3 regions of the Pseudoalteromonas sp. A25 genome follow, and region 2 is predicted to be linked to each of the others. Evidence: predicted binding sites of a transcription regulator. Region 2 holds the regulator's gene; each other region holds the start of a gene.
What was found. Region 2 encodes sigma-54, which starts transcription at its own class of promoters, with help from an activator protein. Its sites were predicted from a motif close to GTTGGCACGNNNNTNGNNT; they were not measured.
Positions count from the first base shown of each region.

Region 1: a site for sigma-54 is predicted at 2,358-2,376, ahead of flgJ (flagellar assembly peptidoglycan hydrolase FlgJ). Genes of this name have one in related genera too.
Region 3: a site for sigma-54 is predicted at 4,472-4,490, ahead of GDK41_RS03440 (P-II family nitrogen regulator). Genes of this name have one in related genera too.

Region 1 covers NZ_AP021846.1:1,219,546-1,226,601, reverse strand. The annotation lists gene flgK (flagellar hook-associated protein FlgK) at 1-1,357, opposite strand, end outside; gene flgJ (flagellar assembly peptidoglycan hydrolase FlgJ) at 1,359-2,318, opposite strand; gene GDK41_RS05485 (flagellar basal body P-ring protein FlgI) at 2,425-3,522, opposite strand; gene flgH (flagellar basal body L-ring protein FlgH) at 3,535-4,218, opposite strand; gene flgG (flagellar basal-body rod protein FlgG) at 4,234-5,022, opposite strand; gene GDK41_RS05470 (flagellar basal body rod protein FlgF) at 5,041-5,805, opposite strand; gene flgE (flagellar hook protein FlgE) at 5,947-7,056, opposite strand, start outside.
Region 2 covers NZ_AP021846.1:321,433-328,488, forward strand. The annotation lists gene pmbA (metalloprotease PmbA) at 1-254, shown strand, start outside; gene mgtE (magnesium transporter) at 286-1,644, opposite strand; gene GDK41_RS01500 (HPr family phosphocarrier protein) at 1,820-2,092, opposite strand; gene rapZ (RNase adapter RapZ) at 2,096-2,941, opposite strand; gene ptsN (PTS IIA-like nitrogen regulatory protein PtsN) at 2,960-3,412, opposite strand; gene hpf (ribosome hibernation promoting factor) at 3,415-3,702, opposite strand; gene GDK41_RS01520 (RNA polymerase factor sigma-54) at 3,730-5,238, opposite strand; gene lptB (LPS export ABC transporter ATP-binding protein) at 5,295-6,020, opposite strand; gene lptA (lipopolysaccharide transport periplasmic protein LptA) at 6,023-6,550, opposite strand; gene lptC (LPS export ABC transporter periplasmic protein LptC) at 6,540-7,056, opposite strand, start outside.
Region 3 covers NZ_AP021846.1:766,676-773,731, reverse strand. The annotation lists gene GDK41_RS03455 (methyl-accepting chemotaxis protein) at 1-342, shown strand, start outside; gene mrcB (penicillin-binding protein 1B) at 367-2,721, opposite strand; gene GDK41_RS03445 (ammonium transporter) at 2,850-4,079, opposite strand; gene GDK41_RS03440 (P-II family nitrogen regulator) at 4,091-4,429, opposite strand; gene GDK41_RS03435 (S10 family peptidase) at 4,730-6,238, shown strand; gene GDK41_RS03430 (DUF2797 domain-containing protein) at 6,349-7,056, shown strand, end outside.

The DNA of each region.
Region 1 (7,056 bases), 900 kb from region 2:
CGCCCGTACGTATTGGCGAAGCCAAAGCCAAGTGATTAGGGCGCTCAGTAGCAAGCGAAATCGAGCTTGCGGTTGTAGAGTTAAGTTTAACTAAAAAGCTATCGTTTACTGCAGCACCAGGACTCACTGACAACGCTAATCCATACAAATCAGAGCCAGCAGGCACCGCCGTGGTTGAATTAACAACTCCACCCGATACGTTGGCAGTCGCAGGCGTACCTATCACATTGCCTTTTGCATCCACCGCAGCAATTTCAACACTCGTTGCAGTTAAAAATGTCACCCTAAAGTCTGTCGCTGGCACATTTTTACCTAAACCAGCCTCTACAGTGGCTGTTACTCCACCCGTTCCCGTATTATCTTGATACGCGTACCCTTGTACACTAGGAATAGTGAACAGATCTTGTCCCATATTCCCATCAAGGTCCATGCCTAAGCGGTTTTGTTGATTAAACGCATCTGCCAACGCGAGCCCTATTTGCCCTATCTGATTTTGCGCGGGGTGCAAAATTTCATCCCGAAAGGCTAATATTCCGCCAATTTTTCCCTTTAAAGTTGAGATATCGACATCTAATGCAACGGCACTACCGCTGGACACATCCAGTTTAAGATCTTTGACTTCAGGGTCTGGGTCTCCGTTTAAAGATAAGGTGTTAAATGTACCATTCTCCATCACTAAAGACTGACCAGAGCCAAGAAAAACCAACTTCTCCCCATTGGGACCATCTATCGTCTCAATATCCACCAGCTCAGATAGCTGTTTAATCGCTTCATCACGCTCGTTGAACACCGAGTTTGCAACATTTGAACCTTCCTGTCCCTTACTGGCAGTGATTTTATTGTTCAAATTACTGATGTTTTCAATCAGATTATTTGCTTCGCTGGTGTACACATTTAGCTGTTCATTAACAACGCTTCTTTGATCAAAAACAATTCCCGACAGGCGGTGCATCTGATCCACCAAATTCTGAGCATCAGTCATAAACAATGAACGTGTCACAGACGAAGAGGGTTGGTTGGCTGCTTGCTGTAAATTATTAAACAATGAGTTAATACTTGTACTCAAGCTATTAGAGTCTTGCGAAAACAGGGTATCCACTCGAGAAGACTCGGTTGTAAACTGCTGGTAATACGCTTGGCTTGATATATCTCTATTGAGTTGTTTTTGAGCAAATTCATTGAGCATTCGCACAGTCTCACCACGACCTACTTGGTTACCAATCATGGTGGCATGCTCAGTACGCTCTCTAATATACCCCTTGGTATTCATATTAGAGATATTCTTACTGGTTGTTTGCAGTAGTTCGTTACTTGCACGAATGCCATGACTGCCTATATTCATTAAATCATAGGTCATATCAATTTACTCCTTGACGGATCAGCGACGACAGCATCTGCTTAAACTCGCCTCGCTGAAGGACGCTTTTAATCTTTTGCGCATAGTTTGGATCAGTTGCATAACCTGCCTCTTGCAACGCCTCAAGGTATTGAGAAGGCTCTTGTACTTTCTGAAGCGCTTTTTCATAGCGAGGGTTACTTTGTAAGAAGTCAACATAATCACTGATGCTGTCTTTAATCGAGTCGTACACTCTAAACTGTGCCTGCTTTTTAACTGGCAAACCTTGCTCAAACTCGAGCGTCAGCTTTTTGGCACTTTCACCTTGCCACGATTTATCTGATTTGATATTGAATAAGTTATAACTGCTTGAACCATCGGCTTTATTAATCACGTGCTTGCCCCACCCTGTTTCCAGGGCTGCTTGTGCCACCATAACGGCAGGGTTTAAGCCAATTTTTTGTGCTGCGTCTTTTGCGTGTCCCCAAAGCGCCTCAACAAAAGATTCTGGATCTTTAAAATCAGCCTCATCTTCTTCCACCTTATCGGCTAGCGCGCTATTACTCTTAATCACAGCTTCACCATTGGCTATTTTGTCGCTTTGGAAGTTAGCGCCAGTGCGCAAAACCGAAGCAGGCGTGTAACCCTCACCATTTGGCGATAATTGTTGCACAATAAGATCAGCCAGCCCCAAGTTACCTTTGCCTGCAAGCTCAACCGATAATTGTTGATCATGCATCTCTTCAAAGAACTTGACGCTACTTGAATTAAAAGGACTATCTTTATCTTCCATTGCCTCATTGGCTTTACGCATGCTCTTTAACAGCATTTGCGTAAAAATAGACTCAAACTGCTGCGCAGCCTTTTTTAAAGCTTCGTTAGAAGCTGTTTGATCCGTGCCGCTTTTCAAGGCGTCTTGACGCAAGGAGTTAAGATCTCCTAAGTCAAAAAAGTTCTGATTGTCTAACGGATTAGTATTCATCTGCTCAACGACACATAGTAAATATTCATACAAATATGAATGCAAAAAGCGAGCCAAAAAAAAGCCCTGATAATTCAGGGCTAACTCTTTGATTAAAAATAAAACTTTATATGACGACTAATTGACCATTAATCGCCCCAGCTTCTTTAAGGGCTTCTAAAATGGCCATTAAATCACCTGGCGCTGCGCCCACTTGGTTGATAGCTCGAACCAAATCATCAAGACTAACACCGGGGTCAAACACAAAAGCGCGAGAATCATCAGTGTCGACATCAATAATGCTTTGCTGGGTCACAACCGTCTCTCCCTCAGCTAACGCCTGTGGCTGAGAAACATTCTGTTGCTCTGCAATCGTCACCGTTAAGCCTCCATGCGTAATAGCCGCGGGCTGAAGTTTGACATTCTTACCGATTACAATCGTACCAGTTCGCGAGTTAACAATAATTTTAGCGGTTGTGTCAGCAGGCTTGAATTCTAAATTTTCAAGCGTCGATAGATAAGCAACACGCTGTGAGGGATCTCGTGGCGCAATGACGCGTACAGAGGCGGCATCCAATGGTTTTGCACTATCAGGACCAACTAACGCATTTATTGTATCTGCCAAGCGCTTAGCCGTCGTAAAGTCAGGGCTATTCAAATTGAAAGTAATGTGGTCCCCTTGTGTAAATGGACTCTTCACTGCACGCTCAACCATTGCGCCATTAGGGATACGACCAACCGTTGGCGTATTGATCACGACTCGACTACCATCTAATCCTTCAGCACCGAGACCACCTACGATCAAACTACCTTGCGCAATGGCATAAACATTACCATCTACGCCTTTTAGAAAGGTTTGCAGTAATGTGCCGCCCCTTAAACTGCCCGCACTACCGATAGAGGACACTGTAACGTCAATCTGTTGCCCTGGTTTAACAAAAGGGGGTAAGTCAGCATGTACAGCAACTGCTGCGACATTTTTAATTTTAGGTTTTAAATTTGCGGGCATGGTTATGCCAAAGCTACTAAGCATTGCTTTAAAGCTTTGCTCAGTAAATCGGCTTTGCTCACCCGTGCCAGGCAAACCAACCACTAAACCGTAACCAACTAATTGGTTTGACCTTACGCCTTCCACCATGCTGACGTCTTTTATACGCTCAGCTGCTGCTTCTTTAGGCGAAAACAAACTCCCAAGTAATACACATGTAATAAGGAATAATCTCATCATCTTTACCTTTTAAAATGGGAGTAACGTGCTCATAAAGAACCGTGCCAGCCAACCTGGACTTTGTGTCTCTTGATGTTGCCCCTTGCCTGAATATTGGATCCGAGCATTGGCAATACGGTTCGACTCTACCGTGTTATCCGCTTTTACGTCTTGCGCTCTAACTAAGCCTTCTAGGCGAATAAACTCTTCACCCGTATTTAAAGTCAACCACTTTTCACCGCGGATCACTAAATTACCATTAGGAAGCACTCTCATCACATTAACTGAAATATTACCAAACAAACTATTTGATTGATTAGCCTGAGAATCGCCTTTAAAAGAAGAATCAGACTCCAAGCCGAACTGCAGACTTTCCTTGCCAATATTAATGGCTGAGCCGCCTAACCCTGTAATTGGGCTCAATGAAGCATCTGTCTCTTTGTCTGTTTGACTATTGGCAGCTTTTGACGCTGCAGTCGTTTCTCTTAGAATGACCGTTATAATATCGCCCGTTCTCAGCGCTTTTTTGTCTGAATATAAGTCGTTCGATAAATGCTGACTAAACAAAGAGCCTGTCGCAACAACCGTCTGTGCGTCTTGCTCTGGGTACATAGGTGCATAGTATGGATCATCTCTTACCACATCAGCGTTTTGCGTAGATACGCACCCCGAAAGAACAGCGGTTACCACAATCGCTAAGCTAAAATCACGCATACTGCCCCCTAATACCTATAGTTGTTGATTAATGTAACTAAGCATTTCATCAACAGATGAAATAACTTTTGAGTTCATCTCATAAACTCGTTGAGTTTCAATTAAGTTTACAAGCTCTTCCGTTACATTTACGTTAGACGTTTCAAGCGCTCCTTGAACAATCGAGCCAAGTCCGTCAACGCTTGGATTACCCTGAACTGGCGCGCCACTAACAGCGGTTTCGGTATATAGGTTCTGTCCAATGGGCTCTAAGCCTGATGGGTTAATAAAGTCGCTAATCACCAATTGCCCAATCACAACGTTTTCAGCCTGACCAGCCACTGACACAGATACTTCTCCATCTTGTGACACCGTAATTGACTGCGCATCATCAGGGACGTTCATTTGTGGTTGGATCGGAAAACCAGCCCCTGATGTTACAACACGCCCTTCTTCGTCAGTAGTAAACTGACCATTACGAGAATAAGCAGTGGTGCCATCAGGCATTTGGATTTCAAAAAAACCGGGGCCTTGGATCATCCAATCTAGCGAGTTTTCTGTGCTTAGCATGTTGCCTTGAGAAAAATTCTTTTGGTTGGCGACCACCTTAGAGCCGGCACCTAGCATCAAACCAGACGGCAGTTCAGTGTCTTGTGATGAACGACCACCCGGCTGATTAATATTTTGATAAAGTAAATCTTCAAAAATTGCGCGGCTCTTTTTGTATCCAACAGTACTGGCGTTAGCAAGGTTATTGGAGATAACCGCAATGTCAGTCTGTTGGGCATCTAAGCCCGTTTTACTTATCCACAATGCTGGGTTCATAATATCTACCTCATTTGGTTAGATGATGCGCAATAGAGACACATGACGCTCGTCTATCTCTTCTGCGGTTTTCATTAGTTTCATTTGCATTTCAAATTGACGCTGATGATTTATCAAATCAACCATTTCATGCACTGGATTTACATTAGAGCGCTCAAGTGTGCCGCTCATGATCCGGGCAGTTGGAGAGATATCGCAAAAACCACACAGGCCATTAACCAGCGCGTCTTGTTTTGGACGAAATAATCCGTCATTACCTTTTTCCAACTGACTGTTATCAGCTTCTATGATTTTTAACCTATCTACGACTTCCAAAAAATTGGCAGGGGCGCCTTGGGGCCGTACTTGAATGGAGCCATCATCACTAAACACCACTTTCTCAACGGGGATAGGTAAAATTATAGGACCACCTTCGCCAATAACTTGGCGGCCATGACTCGTGACCAGTGAACCATCTGAACGAATATTGAAAGTACCCACTTTGGTATATGCTTCATTACCGCCTTGGTCCATGACACTGATCCACGTTTTTTGCGAAACCGAAATGTCTAAATCTCGCCCAGTTTCAACAACCGCGCCAGCATTCATATTGGTACCAGGACGTTCTTGCATAGCAAAAACACGCGTCGGTAAGCCTTCGCCAAATGCTTGCATAGAACGTGCTTGAGCAAAGTCGGCTTTAAAACCAATGGTATTTGAGTTTGCGAGGTTATTGGCTTTAATCGCAACACCTCGCAAGTTTTGCTTAGCGCCGGACATCGCCACATAGAGCATTTTATCCATCGTTCTGGCCTAAATAATTGTTCATACCTTGTATAAAGCAATTTCAATGCCAACAATAGAAGCGGGTTTAAAAGGTAGACTGTCAAAGATATGGCGTGAAAAAAGCCGCTGTAGATAGCGGCTTTTATAGAAGTGAAAATTCTATCGGATCTGTAGAATATTTTGCTGAATTGTTGAGTTAACTTCCAGTGCCCGCGAGTTTGCTTGGAAGTTTCGCTGAGCGCTAATTAAGTCAACCAGTTCATTAGTTAAATTCACATTTGACTGCTCAAGTGCAGATGAATTAATGGTACCCAATGTGCCTGAACCAGGCTCGCCAGCAATCGGCTCTCCAGAGGTTAAACTTTTCTTCCAAGATGTATTACCCACTTGCTGTAAACCTTGAGAGTTTGAAAAGCGCACCATAGCAACCTGCCCTAAGAAAGTGGAGTCACCATTACTATAAGAGGCTACAATTTTACCATCTGATCCGATATCAATACCCGCAAGTCGACCCACGGTGGCCCCATCTTGCTCTAGCGCTTTAACTTCAAAACGGCTCGCATATTGGGTTGGCAACTTATTGGTGGTGTTGGCCTCATCTCGCCAGTTAACGATAACATCATTTGGGAATGTAGCACCATTACCTAACAGTTCAGATAAGCCTGGAGTAACTGGTGCAGTGCCGGGAACACCAGGAATAGTCAGTGCACCAAATGTGGTGCCCGCCGGCACAGCGTTATAAACAACCGGTGTTGCGGTTGGGTCAGCCGCTGTTCCTGAGGGTAAACCACTTGAATCGAAACGAAACATTGAAATGGGAGTACTTGGAACTGCCGGTGTTGCGGTAGGTTCAACCTTATCACCTTGGTGGTTAAATTGCACACCATCAAGCGTCGCGTACACACTCCAATCGTTGTCTGCTGTTTTTCTGAAGAAGAATTGCATAACATGCGGCTCACCTAAAGAGTCATAAACAGTTGTTGAGGTTGATGCGTTGTAAGACGCTGACTGATTCGGGTCAAAGGCGAGCGTTGGTACTGACTGCCTTGAATCTAAGTTAAATGATGTATAAACGTTATTGGTTGCTCTTGGCGAGCCAGATGCATCAGGTATTTGTAACGCCGTTGATGTACTCAAACTGACTGATGTTGTATCACCAGTACTGGCATCCACAGGGAACCCTTGCAAAAAGTTACCCTTAGAATCAACAATAAAGTTATCTTTATTTAGCTTAAATGCCCCCGCTCGCGTATAGGCATAATCTTGTGA
Region 2 (7,056 bases):
TGGGAACAGGACTGTTGGTTACGGAACTAATGGGCCAAGGAGTGAGCACGGTAACGGGGGATTATTCACGCGGTGCTGGTGGTTTTTGGGTTGAAAATGGACAAATTCAATATCCTGTTAGTGAAATTACAATCGCAGGTAATTTGAAAGATATGTTTCAAAATATTCAAGGGATTGGTGGTGATATAGAGTACAGAGGGAGTGTGCAAACAGGATCGGTACTCATAGAATCTATGCAAGTAGCAGGAGCTTAGTTTAAAAGGAGCAATCGCTCCTTTTTTACATTTAAACCAAGAACCAAGTTGCGGTACCAAGAAAAGCGAATATCCCAACAATATCAGTGACGGTGGTGAGTACCACGCTGCCTGCAAGGGCTGGGTCAATGTTCATACGCTTTAAAATAATTGGGATACTGGCTCCAGCAATACCTGCTGCGAGTAAGTTCATGAACATTGCAAACGCGATAACGGCACCAAGTACAAAGTCCCATTGCCATAAGGCGACAACCCCCGCGATTAAAATTGACCACAAAATGCCATTTAGTGCGCCGATAGCCAGCTCTTTACCAAGGATAAAACGTTGGTTAGTTTGATTAATATGACCTAGTGCAATACCACGGATCACTAGCGTTAATGTTTGGCTGCCAGCCACACCACCCATACTGGGCACTATGCCATTTAATACCGCGAGAAACGGTAAAATATCAAGGGTGCTTTCAAAAAAGCTTGCCACAAAAGCAGCTAACAAAGCAGTTAATAAGTTTATCCCAAGCCAAATAGAGCGCTTTTTAGAGCTTTTGAATACGGGAGCAAAGGTATCTTCCTCGTCATCAAGACCCGCCATGCTCATTAAACTATGCTCGGCATCTTCGCGAATAACATCAACTATATCGTCAATGGTTATACGACCAAGCAAGTGAGCATTATCATCAACCACCGCAGCTGAAATCCAGTTATGACGTTCGAAAAGCTGCGCCACTTCTGTTTCATCCATGGTGATGGGAATTGACTCTTTATCGGTATCCATTAATTCACTGACAAGCTTATCGGGTGAGTTGGTCAGTAAACTGTTCAGTGATAGGGCGCCTATGAAGCAATTGTCTTTATCTACGACATAAAGGTCATCGGTTCCATCTGGTAATGCTCCTCTGAGGCGTAAATAGCGTAATACAACATCCAAAGATACATCAGGTCGTATAGTGACCGTGTCGGTATTCATTAGAGCGCCAGCAGAACGCTCTTGATAGGATAAGGCTTGCGTTGCACGCTCACGATCCTGTGAATCCATAGCGCCAACAACGTCTTGATAGACGGTTTCAGGCAAGCTACGTAATACTTCACCAAGGTCATCGTCGTCCATGTCTTCGGTGGCTGCAGCGATTAGCTCAGGTTCCATCTGAACAATAATGCTCAGACGTACATCTTCAGAGAGTTCTTCGAGAACATCACCCTGAATATCGGGATCAACGAGTTGCCATAGCTGACGGCGAACTTTGTGTGGAGACGACTCTAAAAGTAAAGCTGTATCACAAGGAGCGGTTTCAGCTAGAATGCGCCTGACTTGAACAAACTGCCCACTATTTAAAGCCTGCGTTACTTGTTGCAGTTGTTGCAGTGTATAGTCTTGTTCAAGGGCTTCTGGCATAGGCTTCCTTCAATATAATCGTTTTTATAATGTCAGTGCCTAAAGGAATAGCTGAAGAGCCAGCCAAGATATGATTTGAAAAGTTAGGCACACTTCACGTTTTAGAGTTTAACGTAAATTTTGACAGCTTACCAAGCCCTAGGAGAATTTTAATTATTTATAAGGGTAAGCTAACTTATTCTTGTTCATAAAACTTTTGTGCGATTAACTCTCCAACAGCTTGCAGTGCACCTTGCGCATCAGGGCCATCACAAACCACTTTAACTTCTTTACCCTGACTACTTTCAAGTAGGAGTAAAGCCAAAACGCTATTCCCTGCGGCAGATTTTTCATCTTGATACAGAGTGATTTGCGCATCAAATTTAACAGCCAACTGCGCTAATACAGAGGCAGCACGCGCATGCAAGCCGCATTTATTTTGAATTAAAAAAGTATCTTCACAACGCATAGGTTACGTATCTTGTTCTCTGTGGCGGATCTTAATGTTGGAATGGGTACGAGCAAAACTCTCGCCGATTGTTTGCGCTAAGTAAACAGAGCGGTGTTGACCGCCAGTGCAGCCAATAGCAATGGTTAAGTAACTGCGATTATTACGCTCTAGATGAGGCAACCAAGTTTGCACAAAGGTTTGAATTTGCCAGGTGAATTTTTGCACAATGCTGTGGCTCGCCAAATAGTCTTTAACAGGCTGATCGAGTCCCGTTAATGGCTTAAGTTCTGGTTCCCAGTGTGGGTTTGGTAAAAAACGTGCGTCAAACACGTAGTCTGCCTCTTTTGGGATGCCATGTTTAAAGCCGAAAGATTGAAAAGTGACAATAAGTTGTTTGTCTTTTTTACCTAAAATGCGCTCACGTATGGTCTCTGCAAGTTGGTGTACGCTGAGTTCACTGGTATCAATTAACACATCTGCACGGGTTGTCAGTACGTCAAGTAGCTTTTTTTCTTCGCGTATGGCTAAGTCCAATGGAAGATCATGCATGGATAGTGGGTGTAAGCGCCGTGTTTCAGAGAAGCGTCGAATGAGCGTGTTATCGTCACTATCTAGATAGAATAGCATTGGGTTAGCAAACCCAGGGAGGTACTCTAAAATATCATTAAAATCTTGCTGCTCTTTTGGTAGGTTACGTACATCGATACTAACAGCGATTTTGTCGTAGTTATCCGATACGCTGCGCACTAAAGAGGGTAATAGATTGACTGGGATATTATCGACACAATAATAGCCTAAGTCTTCTAATACGCGCAACGCTACTGATTTACCTGAACCAGAGCGACCGCTAATGATGATTAATTCCACTATGCTTCTCCTGGTCACCTAATCTGCAGAGGCTATAATGGCATAAAGTTCCTCATCATTACCAGCGTTCCTTAACTGCTTACAAAACTCTTTGTTATTTAATTTCTCAGCAATCGCGGCTAAGGTCTTCAAATGCTGCTCATTATCGCCATCTGGCACGATGAGTGCGAGGAAGATATCCACTGGTCTATTATCAATAGCATCAAAGGGAATGCCTTGTTGGTTAACCAGTAACATTGCAGTGACCTGCTCTATGCCATCAATCCGGCCATGTGGAATCGCAATACCTTTACCTATACCTGTACTGCCCAGCTTTTCTCTGCTCATTAAAGCATTAAGAATATCATGGGGGTTCAAGTGAGGAAGTTGCTCGTGCGCCAGCTCGCTGATGTATTCGAGAACACGTTTTTTGCTATTAAAAAGGACTGCAGCTTTGGTGCAGTCCTTGTTTACTATAGAGCTTAATTTCATGATTAGTGTCGAATAAGCTTCTCTTTGTGCTTAATAACTTGACGGTCCAATTTATCTATTAAACCGTCGATTGCAGCGTACATGTCTTGATGTTCGGTTGAAGCAAAGAGTTCTCCACCATTAACGTGCAAAGTAGCCTCAGCTTTTTGTACAAGCTTTTCAACATCTAAGATTACATGCACATTGTTAATATGATCAAAGTGCCTTTCTAGCTTCGCAAACTTGTTGTTTACATAGTCTCTTAATGAATCGGTGATTTCTACGTGACGACCAGTTAAATTTAGTTGCATAAGCATTTTCCTTCTTTGGTAATACGTCTAAATCAGGCTTTTGCGCTGATTGGACGGTGGAATGGCTAACGACTCCCGATATTTTGCTATGGTACGTCGGGCCACCTTAATTCCTTGCTCCGCTAATATATCCGCAATCTTACTATCGCTTAATGGTTTAGCTGTATTTTCTGCGGCAATTAGCTTCTTGATAAGTGCTCGAATCGCTGTTGAAGAGCACTCACCTCCGTTTTCTGTACTAACATGGCTTGAGAAGAAATATTTCAACTCAAAAATGCCCCTGGGTGTGTGCATGTATTTTTGTGTGGTAACACGAGAGATAGTGGACTCGTGCATTTCAACCATTTCAGCCACATCGTTTAACACCATAGGTCGCATTGCTTCTGGGCCATGTTCAAAGAATGCCTGTTGTTGTTGAACAATGCAATTAGTAACTTTCATTAATGTTTCATTTCTGCTTTCTAAACTTTTAATGAACCATTTTGCTTCTTGTAAGTGTGAGCGAATAAACTGACTATCAGTGCTGGATTTAACCGAACGAGACATGGCTGCGTAATGGTCGTTAACACGGATTTTTGGCATACAGTCAGGGTTGAGCTCCACAACCCAACGGCCCTTTACTTTTTTAACAGAAACGTCAGGAATAACATACTCTGATTCTTCTCGAATAATACTAGAAGCGGGCTTTGGGTTGAGTGTATGAATTAAAGTCATGACCTCTTTCAAATCATTCTCTTTGAGCTTTGTTTTTTTCATCAAGGTTCGGTAGTCACGACTAGCCAATAAGTCGATGTGCTCATTGAGAATCATTTTGGTTTCATTTAACCAAGGGGTATTTGGGTCAAATTGATTGAGTTGTATGCATAAACACTCTTGTAGTGTGCGAGCACCTATTCCAATTGGGTCAAATAGCTGGATCCGTTTCAGTACAGCCTCTACTTCATCAAGCTCAATCGGCTCACCACTGTTGCCATCATTTAAGCTCTCTAGAATGTCTTCAGTACTGAGAGTCAGCGTACCGTTATCATCAATTGCTTCAACTATCGCTACAGCAATACCCCGATCAGTGGGACTAAATGGGGTTAGCTCTAGTTGCCACATTAAATATTCATGGAGTGTTTCAGTTGTTTCACCTTGATATATGGTTTCGTCTTCGGGCATTGGGCCGCTGCTTGCAGCAGGGGCGGCACTCATATACTCATCCCACGTGACATCCATGGCAAGCTCATCACTGAGTGTTTCTTTGGTTAGCGCTGAATCAGAGTCCATTTCATAGTCACTGATGGCCTCAACCTCTTGATTGTCCGTTTGTGTATCATCACGACTGTCATCTTTACCATTTTTTTCTTGGTCACTGCTATGGGTCTCTGGATCAGAGTCCGACTCATCGACTTCAAGAAGCGGGTTGCTATCCAGCGCTTCTTGAATTTCTTGCTGTAAATCCAGCGTGCTCAACTGCAGTAGGCGAATAGCCTGCTGTAGTTGCGGTGTCATGGTAAGTTGCTGCCCCATGCGCAGCTGTAATGATTGCCTCATGTACCTTTAACAATCCTTCTTGTTCTTTGTTATTAGTGTGACTAAGCGTACATTAACTATAGCTTGAATTGCTCACCAAGGTAGACATCTCTGACCGTTTGATCCGCTAAAACATGTTCAGGGGTACCAGAAGCGATGAGTTCTCCGTGTGATACAATGTAAGCTTTTTCACATACATCAAGGGTTTCTCGAACATTGTGGTCGGTAATAAGTACGCCTATGCCTCTATTTTTTAAATGCTCAATAATTTTCTTTATATCTAACACTGAAATAGGATCAACACCAGCAAAAGGCTCATCTAACAGGATAAATTTTGGATTTGCGGCTAAAGCGCGAGCAATTTCTACCCTGCGACGTTCACCACCTGATAATGCCATACCTAAGCTGTCTCTGATATGTTGAATATTAAATTCATCGAGCAGTTCATTTAAAACCTGTTCACGAGCTACTTTATTGAGAGAATTACGAGTCTCCAGTATCGCCATTAAATTTTGATAAACTGTCAGTTTTCTAAAAATGGATGATTCTTGTGGTAAATAGCCAATACCTAATCGAGCACGGTTATGCATCGGCAGTAAAGTGATGTCGTGGTCGTTAATACACACAGAGCCATGATCGCTAGGAACCAGCCCCACTATCATATAAAAACTAGTCGTTTTCCCTGCGCCATTGGGGCCAAGTAGGCCAACGATACTGCCAGCTTCAACGCTTAGGCTGACATTTTTAACAACTTGTCGTCCTTTATAGCTTTTCGCCAATGCGGTTGCAGTTAATACACTCATAGTTAGTTACCTTGGCCAGCTTGTTTGGCTTTTTTTTCAGGGACCAATATAGTGTGTACGCGAGCACTATCTTGTTCACCACGCTCGGCGCTAATCAGTTGCTTATCCATGTCGTAGGTGATTGCTTGTGCTTGAATAATCTGTCCTGCTTGGTTGATGGTTGCATTCCCTTTTATTTCTAAGGTGCGGTTGGCAACATCGTAGCGTATTTCCATAGCGCTGGCTGACAAAGTCGTTCCATCTGGTTGTTTTTCGCTAAAGCGCGCAGGTGAGCCTGTAGCAACGAGTAACTGCTTGTTGTCGCCGAGTTCTTCGCGGCGGTGTACCTCGAGCCTATCTGCATTGATTGTTCGGTTACCGTGAATAATTTCAACATTTTGCTCAAAAATGCCAATATTCGTTTTAAGCTGAGCTTGTTGCTTGCCTGCTTTGATAGAAACTTCATTCGCCATGGTCGTTTGTTGAGCAAAACTTGGCTGGCAGAGTATTGTTCCTAAAAGTATGGCAGTGATAAATAGTTTATTGGTCATAATAAATGGTTCGAGTGTGGTTTATTAGTTCAATGATATCAGTATTCAAATCAGCATTGAGGCCTTTACCGGTAATTTTTAAACTTGGGCCGGTGATCTCAACTGGCCGCTCTGATTGCATCAGCCGTTCGTCTATTTCAACACGAATGTTGTCCGCTTTTATTAGCGTTATCATTGCACCGGAAGTTAAATTTTTAGCTTCTACGTTGCCTTCTAACATTAATGTATTATTTTCATACAGTGTGGCCTCGGTAGATGAAATCAGCCAGTTCTGTGGTCCGTTATATAGTGTAAATACTGGCATCGTAAAATGGCTAAAGCCAAGCTCTTGATAAAGCTCCATTTTATCAGCGGTTACAGTATAACTACGAATTCCTGCTTCATTATATGAGGTTTGCTCTAGTTGTGTTGCAATATAATCTGGTTTGGCGATAACATCACTTTGATTGCGTACTTTGGGGGTTGTTTGTGTCAAGTAAGGGTACCAAAGCCAGAGCATTGCAGCG
Region 3 (7,056 bases), 450 kb from region 2:
ACCATTATCAACTCACTACAACACGCATCAAATGATACCCAAAGTAAAATGCGTAGCAGTGTAGAAAAAATGGAGCAAGGTGTTGATGCCGCAGATCAAACCAATCAAGTGTTACAGCAAGCCCAGCAAAGCATGGTCAAAATAGATGAGCAAGGGGCTCACATTGCGCAGTTAGTGCAACAACAAAGCCAAGCGACACAACAAGCACTTATTGATGCAAGCGAAGTAAACGATTTAGCTGAACATACACTCAGCTCAGCTCAAGCAACAGAGGAAGATGCACTAAAACTTGCTGCAATGGCACAGAAATTACAAAAAGCGATGAGCCAGTTTAAAAGTTAATCGCTTTCATCAAGACCTCTGTATTCATTCACACAGAGGTCTTGGCTTAAATTCACTTTCACGTATTGGCAATTGGATCACTTTACCGCACCCTGGTGGTGCTTGCTTACCCGTTAAAGGGTTGATAAATGCCCAACGTACATCACTTGGGCGGTTATCAGCTATCGCCTGAGGATTGAGCGGTTTTAAATAACGAATATACAGCTCAAGCGCGCCACTTGCCCCCGTCAAACCGGTTGATTGATTATCGTCTCTGCCCAACCAAGTCACCGTCACGGTATTGTGATCAAACCCTGCAAACCAACTATCTCGCAGATCATTACTAGTGCCGGTTTTACCTGCTAATTGAATAGATGGAAAATGTAAGTTCAGCCTTTTAGCCGTGCCCTCTTTGGTCACCTTTTTCAACCCATACTTGGTCATATAAACGGCTTGTTCATTGAATCGCTCACGATTTATCACATCATGCTCATATAAAACCTTGCCTGTGGCATTGGTCATTGCAGAAATAGTGGTCAGCTGGCGATATACCCCGTTGCCTGCCAAGGTAGTATACATTTGCGCCACCTCAAAACTAGATAACTCTAAGGCCCCTAAAAGCAAAGACGGGTATTGGTTTATTTGTGTCTCTATGCCAAGCTTTTTAAGCGTCGTAGCTACATTATGTACTCCAACATCAAGTCCCAAGTTAACCGCGGGGATATTAACACTGTTACTAAATGCTTGGTAAAGCGGTAAAGCGCCGCGATATTTACGATCAAAGTTCTCAGGCCGCCATACATCCCCCGACTCATCGGTGACTTGTAATGGGCCGTCATCAAGCAATGTACCAAGGTGATAATTTGGCTTTTCTAATGCAGTTAAATATATTGCGGGTTTGACCAACGAGCCGATATTTCGCTTGGTGTCTAAGACGCGATTAAAGCCGCTGTAACGTACGTCACGCCCAGCTACTAAGGCAGCAACACCTCCTTTTTCGACATTGACTGAAATCATGGCGGTTTCCAGTTGCTCTGTATCAAAGCGCCGCTCTAAGTAAGGCAGCCCTTTGCGCACGGCCTCTTCCATCGCCGCCTGCTTTTGCAAATCAAAGTACGTAAAAATACGCACACCTGCATTAATGATCTCTTGATTCGTCAGCAGCGTTTTCAGCTCTCTGTCGACCAGTTCCAAGTAGCCAGGATAACTTTGCTGACGACTCTTTTTTAAAGGCTGTATTTTAATCGGCCGAACCAAAGCTTGACGCAGTTCTTTTGTCGATATGTGCCCTTGCTCCGCCAGTAATCGCAGTACGAGGTCTCGTCGCTCTTGTACACGCTCAGGATAACGCCTTGGATTATAGTATGAAGGGCCTTTTACCATCGCAACCAACATTGCAATTTGGTCGAATTCCAACTCATCCACAGGCTTTGCAAAATAAAACTCCGCCGCCAGCCCCATACCATGTACACCTTGACTATAAGCTTGACCCATAAACACTTCGTTTAGATAGGCTTCTAGGATTTGGTCCTTGCTGTATCGATAATCCAGAATAAGCGCAATAAATGCTTCATTGATTTTTCTAACGAGCGAGCGCTCGCGAGTCAGGTAAAAGTTTTTGGCTAGTTGCTGAGTTAACGTACTGCCCCCTTGCACAGTTCGACCGGCTTTAAGGTTGGTATATAAAGCACGCAGAATAGACCAAACTGACACGCCATGATGATCATAAAACGCTCTGTCTTCAACGACCAAAAGCGCCTGCTTTAAGATATTAGGAAACTTCTCAAGCGGCACAAACTCTCTGTCTTGTTTAGATTCATTACCAATTCGTGCTATTTGCACAGGCTCCAAACGCGCCTGTTGTATACGCCGGCCATGTTCATCAACAATATTGGCTAAACGTTTACCGGCAAAGCTTAAAGTAAATACTTGCCCCGGCTCTACGCCATCGTAAAATTCAAATGCTCGACGAAATACCTTGATTGTTCGCCCTTGTATAACATATTGCCCCGTGCGGCTAATTTTATTCACCTCTGAATAATTGAGACGTTTAAGCTCCCAGATAACTTCCTTCTCGGATAAAAATTGCTCTGGATAAAAGTTCATGGCACGCGCATATACCTGCACCGGCAATTGCCACTTACTCCCTTCAAATTGGCGCGTGATCTTAGCGTCTAAATAAATGAGATAAAAACTAACCAGTACCACTGTGGCGAGCGTGCCTTTGTAAAAAAAACGCCAACAAGTTTGTAATACACGGTGCTTGAATGCAGCCACAGTGGCTTTTTGTGAAGCAGCCTTAGCTTTTGATGAAGTGCTTTTTGTGCGACGCTTTTTGGCTGGCGTATTGGTGGGCTTTTTCTTCGTGTTTTCTGTGCCTTTTTTACTGTTATCTACCATGCCAATAATTACAAACTTCTTAGTTAAATATACCGAAGCATAGAGTACCCCAGATTAACAAAGCCTTAAAGAGAGAACGGGCCACTGTGGCCCGTTCTTTATCGTTCATTGTTCAACTATTGCCACGATTACTGACTACGTACCGATACAAACTCTGGATAAGCATCAATTCCGCAATCATGTTGGTCCATACCGTTAATCTCTTCTTCTTCACCAACACGTATACCCATGGTCTTTTTAAGCAAAGCCCAAACCAAGTAAGACACGATAAATACAAAGCCAAGAATACAAACCAAGCCAATAAACTGATTAACAAAAGTAGCATCGCTATTAGACAAAGGCACTAACATAACCCCTAACATACCGCAGGTGCCATGCACTGAAATTGCGCCAACTGGGTCATCAATTTTAGCTTTGTCCAAAAATACAATACTAAACACCACTAAAGCTCCCCCTAATGCGCCAAGCATACAGGCCAGCAGAGGCGTGGGTGAAGCCGGCTCTGCGGTAATAACAACGAGTCCTGCTAATGCGCCATTTAACACCATCGTTAGGTCCGCTTTGCCCCACAGCGCTTTACATACCAACAGTGCTGCAATTGCACCTGTTGCGGCTGCCGCATTGGTATTTAATAGAATTTGACTCACAGCAACTGCATTTGCCTTATCTGCCAAAAATAGTTGTGAGCCGCCGTTAAAACCAAACCATCCCATCCACAAAATAAACGTGCCTAATGTTGCTAAGGGCATGTTTGAACCAGGGATTGGGTAAATTTCACCATTCTTGCCATATTTACCTTTACGAGCACCCAACAAGATTACCCCTGCTAAGGCTGCAGCAGCTCCTGCTCCATGTACAATCGCAGAGCCTGCAAAGTCGACAAAGCCAAGTGCTGATAAAAAGCCACCACCCCAAGTCCAGTACCCTTCAACAGGATAGATAAACCCTGTTAGTACCACCGTAAAAGCTAAAAACGCCCATAGTTTCATGCGTTCAGCAACTGCGCCCGATACAATTGACATCGCCGTGGCCACAAACACAACTTGAAAAAAGAAGTCAGATTCCAAAGCATGATCAGCATCCGCTGCGGCTTCACCTATCAATGCACCAAAACTTGGTACAATACCGCCCTCAGTATTGCCAACGTACATAATGTTGTAACCAACGAGCAAAAACATCGTACATGCTATGGCGTACAAGGTAATATTTTTAGTTAAAATCTCCGTGGTGTTTTTTGAGCGAACCAATCCTGCCTCTAACATGGCAAAACCCGCTGCCATCCACATGACTAATACACCAGAGATTAAAAAATAAAATGTGTTTAAAGAAAATTTGAGTTCTACAATTGCACTTTCCATCATTCGGCTCCTTAAATTGCTTCTTCATCTAATTCGCCGGTACGGATCCGCACGACTTGGTCTAGGTCATAAACAAAAATTTTGCCATCACCGATTTTTCCTGTGCTAGCAACTTTTGTTAGTGTGTCGACAACTCGCTGTGTATTTTCACTACGGGTCGCAATTTCTAGTTTAATTTTTGGAATAAAATCAACTTGGTATTCAGCACCACGGTACAGCTCAGTATGACCTCGTTGGCGGCCAAACCCTTTTACATCCACCACGGTCATTCCCTCGATACCTAAGTCTGCGAGCGCTTCTCTTACTTCATCCAATTTAAATGGTTTTATTATTGCACTTATCATTTTCATTGTTGGTCCCCTTAGGACAGGTTTATCCTGTTAACTAAGCTAATCCAACCTTCGTGCCACATAATAAAGTTATTAATTTTCAGAATGTTATTTTTTTCATGACGATAAAATAGAATATAAATGCACCAACTAAGTGCACAATTAACTATGCTGTGCTGTGATGGTGCAATACTCAAAGACAGCCAGCGGCTCAATGCCGCCTGTCGGTTATCCTATTGTTAATGGTATCTGACTCATACACTTTGAAAATTGCGTGAAAAACAACTGTAATGTTACAAACATATTCATTTGGGGAAAATAATGAACTTACGCAAAATGCTTGCAGTGTGTGTTGTAACAGTTAGCTTTAATTGTATTGCGGCTGAACAAAATCGAGCAATTGATATTGATAGTAAAGTGATCACCAACCATAAAGCGACTATCAATGGTGAGAAGATCAGCTACAGTGTGACATCAGGCACCCAGCCTGTATGGAACGAACAAGGCGAACCGACAGCAACGCTCTACTACAACTACTATAAAAAAGACAAAGTTGACGATATCAGTAAGCGCCCACTTTTAATTTCATTTAACGGTGGACCAGGTTCCGCTTCTGTCTGGATGCACATTGCTTATACCGGGCCACGTATTTTGAAAATAGATGACGAAGGATACCCGGTACAACCTTACGGTATGAAAGACAACCCGCATTCTGTACTTGATGTTGCCGACATCGTTTTCGTCAACCCTGTAAGAACAGGCTATTCACGTGTTTTGCCTAATAAAGAAGGCAAAATGCCCAGTGCCGATGAGCAAAAAGCGCAGTTTTTTGGTGTTAACGCCGACATCGAATACCTCGCAGATTGGATTAATACCTTTATTACCCGCAACAATCGCTCACTTTCCCCCAAGTTTTTAATCGGTGAAAGTTATGGCACAGTTCGAGTCGCAGGCCTTGCCCGAGAGTTACAACAAGCCCATTGGTGGTTTTTAAATGGTGTAGTGCTGGTTTCGCCAACCGATATCGGTATCAAACGCGAGGGGCCGGTGAAAGCTGCCAATCGACTTCCTTATTTTGCGGCCACAGCGTGGCATCACAAAGCCCTACCAGCCAAGTTGCAGCAAAAAGATCTCACTGATGTACTCTCAGAAGTTGAGCGCTTTACTATAAACCAATATTTGCCAGCACTAGCAAAAGGCGCTTTCATTGCAAACGATGAAAAACAAGCCATTGCAGAGCGCGTTGCTTTTTACAGTGGTTTAACTAAAACTTTTGTCCTACAAAATAACCTAGATATCAGTGATGATGCATTTTGGAAAGAACTGCTACGAGACAAAGGTTATATCTTAGGCAGATTAGACTCACGTTATTTAGGCATCGACAAGCGAGACGCAGGGGATCGTCCAGATTACTTTCCTGAATTAAGCGCTTGGTTGCATGCCTTTACACCTGCCATTAACCATTACATCCGTGAAGAACTTAACTACAAAACGGATGTGCAATACAATATGTTGGCTAACGTTCATCCATGGGACAGAAGTAACAATAACACGGGTGAGCAACTGCGTGAGGCGATGGCTGAAAACCCTTACCTCAATGTGCTCGTACAAGCCGGTTACTATGATGGAGCCACCAACTACTTTGATGCAAAATATACTATGTGGCAACTTGACCCCAGTGGCAAAATGCGAGACCGCTTAAGCTTTAAGGGCTACCGTTCAGGCCACATGATGTATTTGCGCAAAGAGGATTTAAAAACATCTAACGATGATTTACGTGAGTTTATTAAGGCGTCTTTAAAAAGCCAAACTCGTTCCGCTAAATACTAACCTTCTTGAGTGCGGATAGCCGAGCTATTCGCACTTATCATCCTATACGCATTGTGACTTATCGAGCAGCTTGGTAGTATCGCCCTTTTACCATCTTTAGGGGCGTAAAGATGCAAGGTACTTTAAGCAAGTTAAAAGCAACGCATACACAACCAATCCAATATAAATTACCTATAGGTGATGAGCTTATTGAACTCAATGAGTATATTGGTAAGCACATCACACTCACGCATACAGGGAATATTTTTTGCTGCAACTGCGGTAAAAAAACCAAAAAAAGTTACTCCCAAGGTCACTGCTTTGTTTGTATGAAAAAGCTTGCTAGCTGTGACATGTGTATTATGAAACCTGAAACTTGTCACTTTGAACAAGGCACATGCCGAGAGCCACAATGGGGGGAAGAAAATTGTATGATCCCGCATTATGTCTATCTTGCAAATACATCAGGGTTAAAAGTAGGTATTACCCGTCATACTCAGATCCCAACGCGTTGGATAGATCAAGGCGCAACGCAAGCGCTGCCTATATTTAAAGTACAAACGCGTTTGCAATCTGGCCTCGTTGAAGTAGCACTTGCTCAGTTTATTGCTGATAAAACCAATTGGCGCAATATGCTCAAGGGCGTCTCAGAAGATATGGATCTTAAAGCCTGTGCCAACGAACTGATCCCGCAAATAAAGCACAAATTAGATGAGCTGGCCGAACTATTCGGTGCCACAGCAATTGAATGCTTGGATGAGGATGTGGTGGATTTAAGCTTTCCCGTTGAACACTTTCCAACCAAGATCACGTCATTTAACTTTGATAAAAACCCTGAA